One region of the Pseudoalteromonas sp. UCD-33C genome, then DNA from elsewhere that is predicted to be linked to it. Evidence: riboswitches for the same ligand, from Rfam matches in the RefSeq annotation. Region 1 holds a riboswitch; the other holds the start of a gene.
The links. Region 1 has a riboswitch for lysine ahead of dapA (4-hydroxy-tetrahydrodipicolinate synthase). Riboswitches for the same ligand answer to the same signal wherever they lie in the genome.
Positions count from the first base shown of each region.

Region 2: linked by a shared signal. The riboswitch ahead of lysC (lysine-sensitive aspartokinase 3) and the one ahead of dapA (4-hydroxy-tetrahydrodipicolinate synthase) in region 1 are both predicted to bind lysine.

Region 1 is NZ_LJTB01000010.1:32,944-38,584, forward strand. Features, by position in the region: gene AOG26_RS16205 (succinylglutamate desuccinylase/aspartoacylase family protein) at 1-442, opposite strand, end outside; gene AOG26_RS16210 (PLP-dependent decarboxylase) at 448-1,653, opposite strand; gene AOG26_RS16215 (2,3,4,5-tetrahydropyridine-2,6-dicarboxylate N-succinyltransferase) at 1,653-2,393, opposite strand; gene dapA (4-hydroxy-tetrahydrodipicolinate synthase) at 2,408-3,292, opposite strand; lysine riboswitch at 3,430-3,626, opposite strand; gene AOG26_RS16225 (DNA-3-methyladenine glycosylase I) at 3,810-4,505, shown strand; gene AOG26_RS16230 (protein adenylyltransferase SelO) at 4,514-5,641, shown strand, end outside.
Region 2 is NZ_LJTB01000002.1:641,905-647,545, forward strand. Features, by position in the region: gene AOG26_RS06125 (4'-phosphopantetheinyl transferase family protein) at 91-828, shown strand; gene lysC (lysine-sensitive aspartokinase 3) at 805-2,184, opposite strand; lysine riboswitch at 2,266-2,438, opposite strand; gene nhaD (sodium:proton antiporter NhaD) at 2,527-3,777, opposite strand; gene AOG26_RS06140 (hypothetical protein) at 3,926-5,200, shown strand; gene AOG26_RS06145 (condensin complex protein MksE) at 5,203-5,641, shown strand, end outside.

The sequences.
Region 1 (5,641 bases):
CAGGACCCGTTAATTGACTGTCGATGTCAGCAACGAGTGCCTGTTTAAATGCAGCTTTAAGGGTCGCATCATCACTGTCTTTATGCTGTTCAGCAATCTGTGACGGTAACGCTTTATTAAAGCGGTACATGCGGTTCCAGTTGGTGCCCGTGATTGGGTCGAAGCGACCTAAAGTAAACTCACCTGATTTTTGGTTGCAACCAATAGGGTTAGCATAAGGAACTAGAGTAATATCTCCACGCAGCTTGAGTGATTTTAGCTGCTCAAGCAATTGATAAATTACTGCATTACCTTGTACTTCAGCGCCGTGCATATTTGCTTGTATATACACGTTTGGTCCCGTGCCATCGCCTTTTAAGCGATACACAGGAATTGTTAGAGGTAGGCCGTTGGCAATCTCGCCAACCACAATATTCTCTTGGCTGATTAACTCTTTACTCATGGAGATTACCTTAAATAATAGCTGGCATCTTCAGCGCTACGAATGCACTCAATATTGCCTTGTTCAAGGATGTATTCAGCCGCTAATTCGTGACATAAAAAGTACGGCATACTTTCGGTAAAGCCGTAAGCGCCACATTGGCTGAATACCAACCAGTCTTGCTCATTTAAATCGCTCGCTAATTGGTGCTCACCTAAGCAATCAAGGGCGGTGCAAAGAGGGCCGTATAAAGTCATTGCCGCAGGCTCAGCCGTTGACTCGCGTAGTAATGCCGCAGGAAAATCTTGGCTTGTTACAGCAGGGCGAAGTAAATGGTTAATACCGCCTGATAAAATCACTTGTTGTTGATTGTAATTCTCTTTGCGCTCAACAACCGGCGTTGCGTAATGGCCGCATTCGCCCACCGCATAGCGGCCTAGTTCCATCCAAAGCTCTTTGACACCGGCATCTGCTTTAATAGCCGCCAGAGTCTCGATAAGTGCAGACCAATCGAGTCGGTTAGCATCTTGAGTATAAGGTATGCCTAAGCCACCCCCTAAATCGAGAATATTAAGGTTAATATTTAATGAGCTTGCTAGCTGTTGTAATGGCGCAATCATTGCGCGCCATAGCTCGGCGAGCTTGTCAGTACTTAGCATATTGCCCCATTGGAAAATATGTAGGCCATCAAAGTTAAGAGCTGGGTAATCACTTACAGTCAGTGCTTGCCACTCATCACAGCCCAAACCAAAAGGAGTAAGGCTATCGCCGCCAAGTGGATTCTTTTCGCTGTCTGGCCAACGAAGTTGTACGCGCAATAGAACTTGCAGCTGACAATTTGCTTTTGTTGCTTGTTCGTTTAACCAGCGAACTTGGTTAATGCTCTCGGCCACGAAGGTACGTACGCCGCGAGCAATAAAATGTGAAATTTGTTTAGGGCTCTTTGCAGGCCCAGTGTTGAGCACGCGCTCGCTATCGATGCCTTGAGCAAGTACTTGCTCAAGTTCACCTTTACTTGCAACATCAAAGTTAAACCCTGCGCTGTCTAAACATTGAATAATGCGAGACAGTGGGTTGGCCTTTACGGCATACCAAAGTTTCACATCGGTTTGCGCAGTCAGTTGATTTAAATGTGCAGTTAATTTATCTAAATCATAGATAAAAAATGGCGTATCAAGATGTGTTGAAACTTGTTCAACCGCTTGCTTGATGGGCGTGCTCAAAAAGCTCATTAACGTAAAACCTCTTCTAACAGTAATGATGCATCACTTTGTTCATCACGGTATTTCACGATCAATGCACAAGACATGCTTAGACCTTGCTCGCGAGCCCATGCATTTGAAGCAGGGCGAGAGCCTGGGATCACAATCGCGTTTTCTGGGATGGCTTCACCTTTGTCTAGCTGGCGTTCGTTAACGCAATCGTAGACAGGAATAGTTGCCGATAAGCGAACACCTGGCGCAAGTACAGCACCTTTTTTCACAACCACACCTTCAACAATAACGCAGCCTGCGCCGATGAATGCGTCGTCTTCAATAACCACAGGGCTAGCACCAATTGGCTCTAGTACACCACCTAATTGTACTGCAGCACTTAGGTGAACATTTTTACCCACTTGTGCGCATGAACCCACTAATGCGTGGCTATCGACCATCGTGCCTTCGTCGATGAACGCGCCAATATTCACATATGCTGGTGGCATGATAATCGTGCCTTTGGCAACGTGTGCGCCACGGCGAACACTGCTACCACCTGGTACCATACGCACGCCAGCATCTGCTGCAAACCCTTGTGGTGCTAAGTTGTGCTTATCAACAAAACCACCTGGGAACTCAGTATTAGTGCCGTTTTTAAAGGCTTCTAAAATGCCTTGTTTAACTTCAACATTGGCGTGCCAGTTGCCGTTCTCGTCTTGTGTTGCTGCGCGAACTGCGCCTGATTCTAAGTTGTTTAATAATTCTAACCAGCTCATGATAAAACCTGTTTTTAGTTCCAAGATAAAATTGTGTTGTTTGCGTGGGTGATGCTGTCTGTTTGCTCAAGCTCTAAATGCGTAAGCGGCGGACGTAAATGCGGGGTATTTATTTTACCTTGCAGGTGCATCAGTACTTTTACGGGAATTGGATTTGCCACAGCGAATAAACTTTGGATTGCTTGCGACCAATCGGTGAATAGATTTGGGTATTGACCACTTAAACTACGTTTAACAAACTCATGGGTTTGACTCGGCCAAGCATTCGCGGCAACCGAAACTAAGCCTTTTGCACCAGCTTGAGCAAAATATGGCATAAGTGCATCGTCACCACTAAATATGGCCAGTGTTGGTGATGCCGTTCTAAAGCCTTCAAATTTGCTAATGTCGCCACTGGCTTCTTTTAAGGCCCAAAGATTTTTGTGCTCAGCAAGGTTTTTGATCACCTGTGGTGAAATCTCAACTGCACTGCGTCCTGGTACGTTATACAACATACAAGGGTGGTTACTTGCTTCTAGTAGGCTTTCAAACCAATGTGTTTGGCCAACAACCCCAGGTTTTGCATACAGAGGTGAACCTAACAGGTAGCCATGAATAGGTAGTTGGTTGCAGTATTCAACCCAAGCAATTTGTTGCTTAAGGTTCATGCCACCCACAGCAACCATGAGTGGGACACTTGGTGCTAATTGGCAAACATGCTCAACAATGGCTTGTTGCTCTTTGAGTGAAAGCGCCAGTCCTTCACCAGTACTGCCAAGCAATAAAATGCCGTTATTTGCATCTTGCTGCTCAGTAACCAGTTGTTCAAGGGCCGTGTAATCGACCTCGCCAGATTCAGAAAATGGCGTGACAAGCGCTGTCCATAGTGGATAGTCGTTTAAATCAAAATTGTTGATCATCTCTCACGAACTTATAAGGTATTCGAAGAGTTTATGCGGGAACATTTGAATGGAGCCGCATGTCGTCGTTCGAACAAGGTATAATTCGAAGAGCGAATGGGCTTAAAATAATAAAGACGCGACGGCCTTATTATACTAAGACCAGAAGCTCTCCACCAAACTAATCAATAGCGCTTTGCTATTGTTGGTGACAGTCGCTGGGATTCAGCCCAGTCGCCCGAAATAAGCACCTCACAAACGGTGTTACTTCTCGGCGTTAATTCCCCTCACGTATGATCAACAGAGTCTGTGCTCTTCCCATACGCTACCTGAATAACGCACCTCTTCCAGCCCTTTATGCTCGCTTTAAAGGTTAAAGCCAACATAGTTAAATAGGGTATTGGCGGCGATTAAAGCATTTTAGCCATCTAGGTGTCAAGGCGAAGGATTTGTTTTTTAGTGACCGATTTTGCAACATGGTTACGTATAAGCGTGTTTTTACGTACACTTAGCGTTAACCAAATAAATTGGAAAAATGATGGAAAAATTTAACGATATTTATCAGCGAGCCGTATCTCGAAAAGGCAGCGAAGAAATGCTGCATGCATTGTTATCAAACCCGCTCGATGATACTGATATTGCCAAAATGCATGACGATTTATGGTTAGAAGAGTTTACGCGTAAAGTCTTTCAAAGCGGTTTTTATTGGTCTGTTATCAATAATAAATGGGCTGGTTTTCGTGATGTGTTTTGGGATTTCAGCGTAGAAAAGTTGTTGATGATGCCGCCAGATATGCTTGAGCAAAAAGCCAGTGATGAGCGAATTGTTCGTAATTTTAAAAAAGTACAAACGATCCCTGAAAATGCGTACATGATCCACGAAGTTGCCGAGAAACATGGCAGTTTTAGCCAATTTATTGCAGATTGGCCAACTGACAATATTATTGGTTTGTGGGCCTATCTTAAAAAGCATGGTGCGCGTCTAGGGGGAAATACTGGCCCGTACGCTTTGCGAGCGCTTGGTAAAGATACTTTTTTGCTTTCTCGCGATGTAGAAGCCTACTTGCGTGCCCATGAGTTGATTGATGGCGGCTTACAAACTAAGAAATCGTTACAAGCAGCACAAGATTTTTTCAATGAATTACAACAGCAAAGCGGTTACAGCTTGCAGGCTCTAAGCCAACTAGTGGCCTATGGTGTAGGCGATAATCGTGTAGGTGTAGCAACACGTTAAGGACAGTTATGGAACTGCAAACCCGATACACAGATATTAGTGAACTGCTTGCTATTAAAGATATGCCGAGTGCCGTTGCTAAGCCACAATTACTGCTATTTAATGACAAGTTAGCTGATAATTTTGAAATTAAACACGACAGCGAATATTTAGCTAAATTACTATCTGGTTCAACAATAGATAAAGATGTTGCACCGGTTGCACTTGGTTACTCAGGTCATCAATTTGGTCATTTTTCACCGCGTCTTGGTGATGGTAGAGCGCATTTGCTTGGTGCTATTGCAGATAACAATGGCACATTGTGGGACTTACAGCTAAAAGGCGCAGGAGCAACTGTATTCTCTCGTGGTGGTGATGGTCGCTGTGCTATTGGTCCGGCTGTACGTGAGTACATCATGAGTGAGGCACTTCATGCGCTTGGTATCGCGACTACGCGTTGTTTAGCAGTGGTTACTACTGGTGAAACAGTGTATCGCCAGCCACCTCGCCCGGGTGCAGTTGTCACTCGTTTAGCTAAAAGCCATATTCGTGTTGGCTCATTTCAATACTTAGCTACACAAGGTGATATAGAAGGGTTAGAAAAGCTAGTCGACTACGCAATAAATTGCCACTTTCCTGACATTAGCAGTACGGGTGAGCAGCGTTATATTGAATTTTTAACCGCCGTGCTAGATAAGCAAATTGAGCTCGTTATCAGCTGGATGCGAATTGGCTTTATACATGGCGTGATGAATACCGATAATACCTTGATTAGCGGTGAAACCATTGATTATGGTCCTTGCGCGATGATGAATCAGTTTGACTTAGACACGGTGTTTAGTTCGATTGACCATCAAGGGCGCTATGCATTTGGTAATCAGCCGAATATTGCCAATTGGAATATTGCGCGTTTAGCTGAAAGCTTAATCCCTTTATTTGCTGATCAAGATGCTGCCGTTGAGCAACTCTCACCGGTTGTGAATGGTTTTGCTGCTAAATTTAATGATGCATTTAATATTATGTGGCAGCAGAAATTAGGCTTAGCTGGTCAGCAAGAAGGCGATCATGCTTTAGTTTCAGAGTTACTGGGGTTAATGAAGCAACACCAACTTGATTACACCAATACTTTTAATGCACTTACTGAATCTTTAGTGAAA
Region 2 (5,641 bases), on a different contig from region 1:
AAACTATTTGCGTTTGTTCATGCCTATAAATGTGCATCTGCTGTAAAAATAAACAAAACTAAATACGAGCCTTCGTGTAAGCGTTAAACCATGAGCAGTGACTACTTTTCGAATACTCTTATCATCGAGCAGCAAAGCCAAATAACGGTCAAAAAAATTATGCTGATGGATGCAACACATATTGATGTTGCAAGTTTACCCCTTGATAAATTACTCAGTGAGTTTGAATTAAGCGTGCTTGAAAAACGCAAAGTGCCTAGCGCCAAGCAAGAGTACTTAGCCACTCGCCTAACGTTAAAGTATTTGTATCAACATGCTTACCCTAGTGATGATTTAGCTCTCAATGAAATATCAAGCCAGTTTAATGACAAAGACAGTAAGCTCAAATTACATACAAAACGCAGAGAACCTGTGTGGGCCTGTTTATCACATTCAAATGGTTTAATTGGCGCAGCCCTTAACCCCGAACAGCAGCGATTTGGTTTTGATATTGAACAAAGCAGTAAGCCTCGCCCTTTTATCAAACTCGCAAAGCATTTTTATCATCAAGATGAAGTTGACTTAATTAGCCGTTTTGACGCTCCCGATGAACAGGCACAGTGCTTTTTTAGAATTTGGACATTAAAAGAGTCGCTTGCCAAAGCAAGTGCTCAGCCAATTGCGAAACTACTTGCTCCTAATGTATTTGAAGAATTGAGCAAACATAATTTCAGCGCGAGTAGTAACTCTGTTGAAGGCTTTGATATAAGTGTTGTGGCACAAAAAAGCACTGACTGGCAGTGCTCTTTTATTAATTTTAACGACTTACGCCGCGACTTGGCTTTCTAATAGTCGGCTGTGAATAGCCTGCACGACTTCATCTGACTCACTTTGCTCAACTAAGAAGCACAGGTTATGTTTACTTGCACCGTGGCAAATTAAACGAATATTAAAATCACTCAATACCTGCATTAAGTTCATTTCTTGCTGACGTAATTGAATTTCAGAACCAATTAAAGCCACCAGCGTTAAGTTATTCTCAACCGACACATGACAAAACTCAGAAAGCTTATCTAAACAAGCTTGATCAAGCTCTGGGCGTGATGCATTTGGTGCGTTATCTAAAGTGATTGCAACACTGATCTCGGAGGTAGTAACCAAATCAACCGAAATATTAAACTCACTTAAAATGGTGAAAACACGGGCTAAGAAACCACTCGCTAGGAGCATTTCAGGGCTTTTAACCGTTAACAGAATTTGGTTTTTACGCTGTGTTACGGCACGAATACCTGGTTGCTGAGATTTTTCTTTTTCAATCCATGTACCACCTAACTGCGGTTCACGGCTTGAACCAACAAACACACTAATATGGCTACGGCTTGCAGGTAAAATGGTTGCCGGGTGCAGTACTTTTGCACCAAACGTTGCCATTTCTGCCGCTTCATCAAAGCTTAAGCGTGCAATTGGGCTTGCTTTAGCGCATAAACGCGGATCAGTACTGAAAATACCCACAACATCGGTCCAAATATGCACGCTTTTTGCGTTAATTGCTTCAGCGAGTAATGCAGCACTGTAATCTGAACCACCACGGCCTAAAGTGGTCGTTTGATTGTGCTCATTGCTACCAATAAAACCTTGAGTTACCACAACATGGTCATCAAGTAGCGGCACTAAATGCTCTTTTGCAGCCGCAGCGGTTGCTGCAACATTTGGGGTAGCTTTAGCAAATTGGCTATCTGTTTTTAGCACTTTACGTACATCAAAACGCACCGCATCAAGACCTTGACCGCGTAATACTTGAGTAAATAAATACGATGACAAACGCTCGCCAAAGCTCAGTAGTTCATCTTGATCTGCTACTGACTTAGCCCCGTCTGATGCTAGCTTTTGAAAAGCCTTAAGCGTTTCATTAAAGCCATGTGCTAAATCAGCATCCAGTGACAGCTCTGCCAAAATTGCTTCTTGAATGGCGACAACGCCAGTAATATGCTCAACACGCTCAGCCGCGCTCAAATCAGCTTTACACAATGCAACTAAATGGTTTGTCACGCCTGCACTGGCACTCACAGCAACAATACGTACTTGATTATCAGCACAAATGATTTCTGCGCAGCGGCTCATAGCATCAAAGTTAGCTACACTGGTGCCACCAAATTTTGCAACAACGTAATCTGATTTTGTGTTGGCGGCTAATTGGGTATTCATGTCGTCTCCTTTTGTGGAAAACTATCCACAGTAATTCAAGAAGAACTCGGCAAGGGGGTGCTTTGAAAATAAAGAGTAGTCCATGCCAGAAGCTCTCCACCTAGTTTGGTGACAGTTTTGAGGATTCAGCCCCATAAACCGAAAAATAACCGTGACGTCCGGTTAATTTTCTCGGCGAGTACTTCCCTCATTAATGGTCATCGGCGTTCGTCACCTCACATTAATTACCTAAGTATCGCACCTCTTCTGAATGTTAAGTTAACACCTGGTTAAAATAACAAAGCCTGCTGTTAAAAGCAGGCTTCGAAAGTTAACGTTTAGACGTCTAGCTGTCAAGTTGTTTTATGAAATTAAACTGCCCGCTAAGTGCGAACCGTAATAACCAACGGTATAAGCAATTAATAAATAAACCGACATTTTAAGATAGCTCATAAAGGTCAGTGCCTTAACCTTACTCATGGCAATAATACCTGCCGCAGAGCCGATTATAAGCATTGAGCCACCTACCCCAGTTGCGTAAGTAAACGACAGCCATTGCTGAGGGCTCATCACAATATCAGCTTTTAAAAGTGCTGCAGTTAGAGGTACGTTATCTACCGCCGCTGATAATAGCCCCATCAAGTAGTTGGCATATTCCGGTGCCATCAACTCATATAAGTGAGTAAATTTAGCAAGCATGCCAACTTCTTTTAATGCGCCAACCAGCAATAACACACCAACGAAGAACAATAAGGTGTCGTATTCAATTTCACGAATATAATCGATAATTTTTTTGTTTACGTCTTTTTTGCGCATTAAGAATTGCGCAACCAAAAACATCAGAGATAAACCAAATAAAAAGGTTAATAACGGCGGCACACTATAAAGCACACTCAAAGTTAACGTAGCAATAATCGTCGAGAAGAAGATAACCGCAATGGTAATATCTGTCTTTTCGATACGACGGGCTGCTTGTTTTTCAAACACAACATTACCCGACATACCCACCGACAACATCGCCGCGAGCAGTGCAACACTTGTCAGTGCAGGGGCAATTAATAATAGTAGATTAGCAATAGTGACTTTTTCGTCTAAGAAAATCATCAGGGTTGTAACATCACCCGTAATCAACGACACCCCACCCGAATTAACACTAAATACAATTAAGGTCGCATATTTTATTAATTTTTTAGGATCTAACTTAAGTGACATCACCACCGCAAGCGAGATTAAAGTGGCAGTTATGTTGTCTGAAATAGATGAAAATAAAAACGCAAAACCACCAATCAGAAACATCAGCTTTCGTTCACTGATTTGATTTGGCATAATTTTATGAACAATATTCTGGATAAAACCTTTAGAGTTTAAATACGCTACAAAGGTCATCGCAGCCATTAAGAACAGCCACAAAGTCGCGATTTCTAATATGTTGTGATCCAGTTGATGTTGTATGGTTTCTGGGCTTTGCCCATGAATTGGAGAGATAAATAAGATAATCCAGCATAAAGTGCCAAAAAAAAGCGTCGTTTTGGCCTTGTTTACATGGATAATATCCTCTATAACGATAAGCAAAAATGCCACCGCTATCAGGGTTAGGATAAGTGGGGTTACCATGGTGTTTGAACAACCTTTATAATAATGTAAAAATTGTAAGTCGAGTGTTTCGGCGCGGATTCTAGCAGCATAGAAAGCATAAAACTATTCTCAATTACATAATTTAATACTAATCGCTAACACCAAAGTCTGAATTTACTGGAGCCTTATGATCCCAGCTAAAAAGTTATTAAATACCCTTACTGAACATTGGGGGGTGTTAGAACTGCTATTTAAACGTTTTAAGATGGCTGATTTCAGCTTGAAAGACGTACAAAATGCGATAAAACAAAAACAACCTTCATGGTCAAATGAACGCATTTATAAAGAGACAAATCGTTTATTGAATCAAGATATTATCATTCCACTGGCAAAATCATCGCAGTTAGAAATCAACCGCGCGATCGCCGATTTTGCGACTTTCTTGCTACAAGAAGAACACTTAGGTCTTGCCCAAGAGATTAGCGTGCTCGTTGATGATTTAGCTCGCCTTGGTAATCGCCTTGCTAAAGCCGGTGAAATTGAAGATTACGACGAGCTTCGCCGCTTCAGCCGTATTATGGATGATCGGGTACGAAAAATAATGAAATTGTTTGCCCACAATGAAAACGCAATTTTAAATATTGTTGAGCAAGCGAAAGCTGATAACGCGGTGCAATCACTGCAAAAACGCTATCAGGCTGTAATTGAAGCGTTCGATGAATACATCGAGCCTATGCTTGAAATGGTTGATATTCGTGGTGACTTCCATGCTTGCTTTAATACCATCGAAGCACAAATTAGCGCGCAAATAGAGCAAATTGACCGCCTTGGTAAGTCATATCAAGACAAGCGCATGCTTGAACAATTACGTACCCGTATTTTAGAAATGCATTTAGTTGGTCGTGAAAGTTTACGTAAAAGCGCCGATATGTTGATGCCGCTGCGTGAAGAGTTACGCCGCAACAACCTAATTACTCGCCAAGCGGCTAAAGTGCTTGGTTTAGTGCGTAAAAATGGCGTCGATAACATGTTAAGTGCAGTACAGCCTAACTTTGTCTCAGACGCGCAACGCTTTTCACTTGGTCAGCAACGTCATATCGTGGCCTATATGGCAGGCTTAGTTGACTTTGAGCACGATGAATATCAGCTTCCTGAACATGATGATGTGCCCGCCTATCAAAGCCCGCATATTCCTGATTACAACGACGTTAAAACACAATTTAGAAAACGCTTTAAAAAAGCCAGCAAAAAAGCTCAGCCGCTGCTTAGTTTCTTAGATGAAAGCTACCCAAACTTAGAAGCTGACGAAATGCTGTTCTTGTATCAAAAATTGATTAGCGATGGCGACCTTCAAATCAGCCAAAGCCAAGAGAAAGTAAAAATAAAAATTGCCCAGCAACACTTCTCTCTTTACCCATTTAACTCATCGATTGCTGACGATAAAAAAGCAACAGAGCAATAACCATGACAGATATTAATTTAGATGATTTAACGCATCTGCAAGCTATTAATAAAAAGCTCACATCAGGCTACCACATTAGCGAACAAGACACGCTGATGTGGCAAGAGCTTGACCAACACATTGATGCTTATCGCGCGTTATTTAACGCCCTTGGCCATGACCTACAACATGATAGCCGTGGCTTTTACTATTTTGGCAGCGACGAAAGCACCCCAAACATGGGTAAAATTTCGCGTGCCATCGCACTGACTATCTACATCTTAATTGAGCACTATGCCAATACAGGTAAAGATCCAATGCGTGCTTTGTTTGACGAAGTAAACGACCTTGAACTGATGCAAACCTTAGTGCAAATCAACAAGCACCTGTTTGATCAATTAGAAATCTTCTCAGGCTCAGATTTACGCAAAGACGTTTATCTACGTATGGTACGTTTAGGTC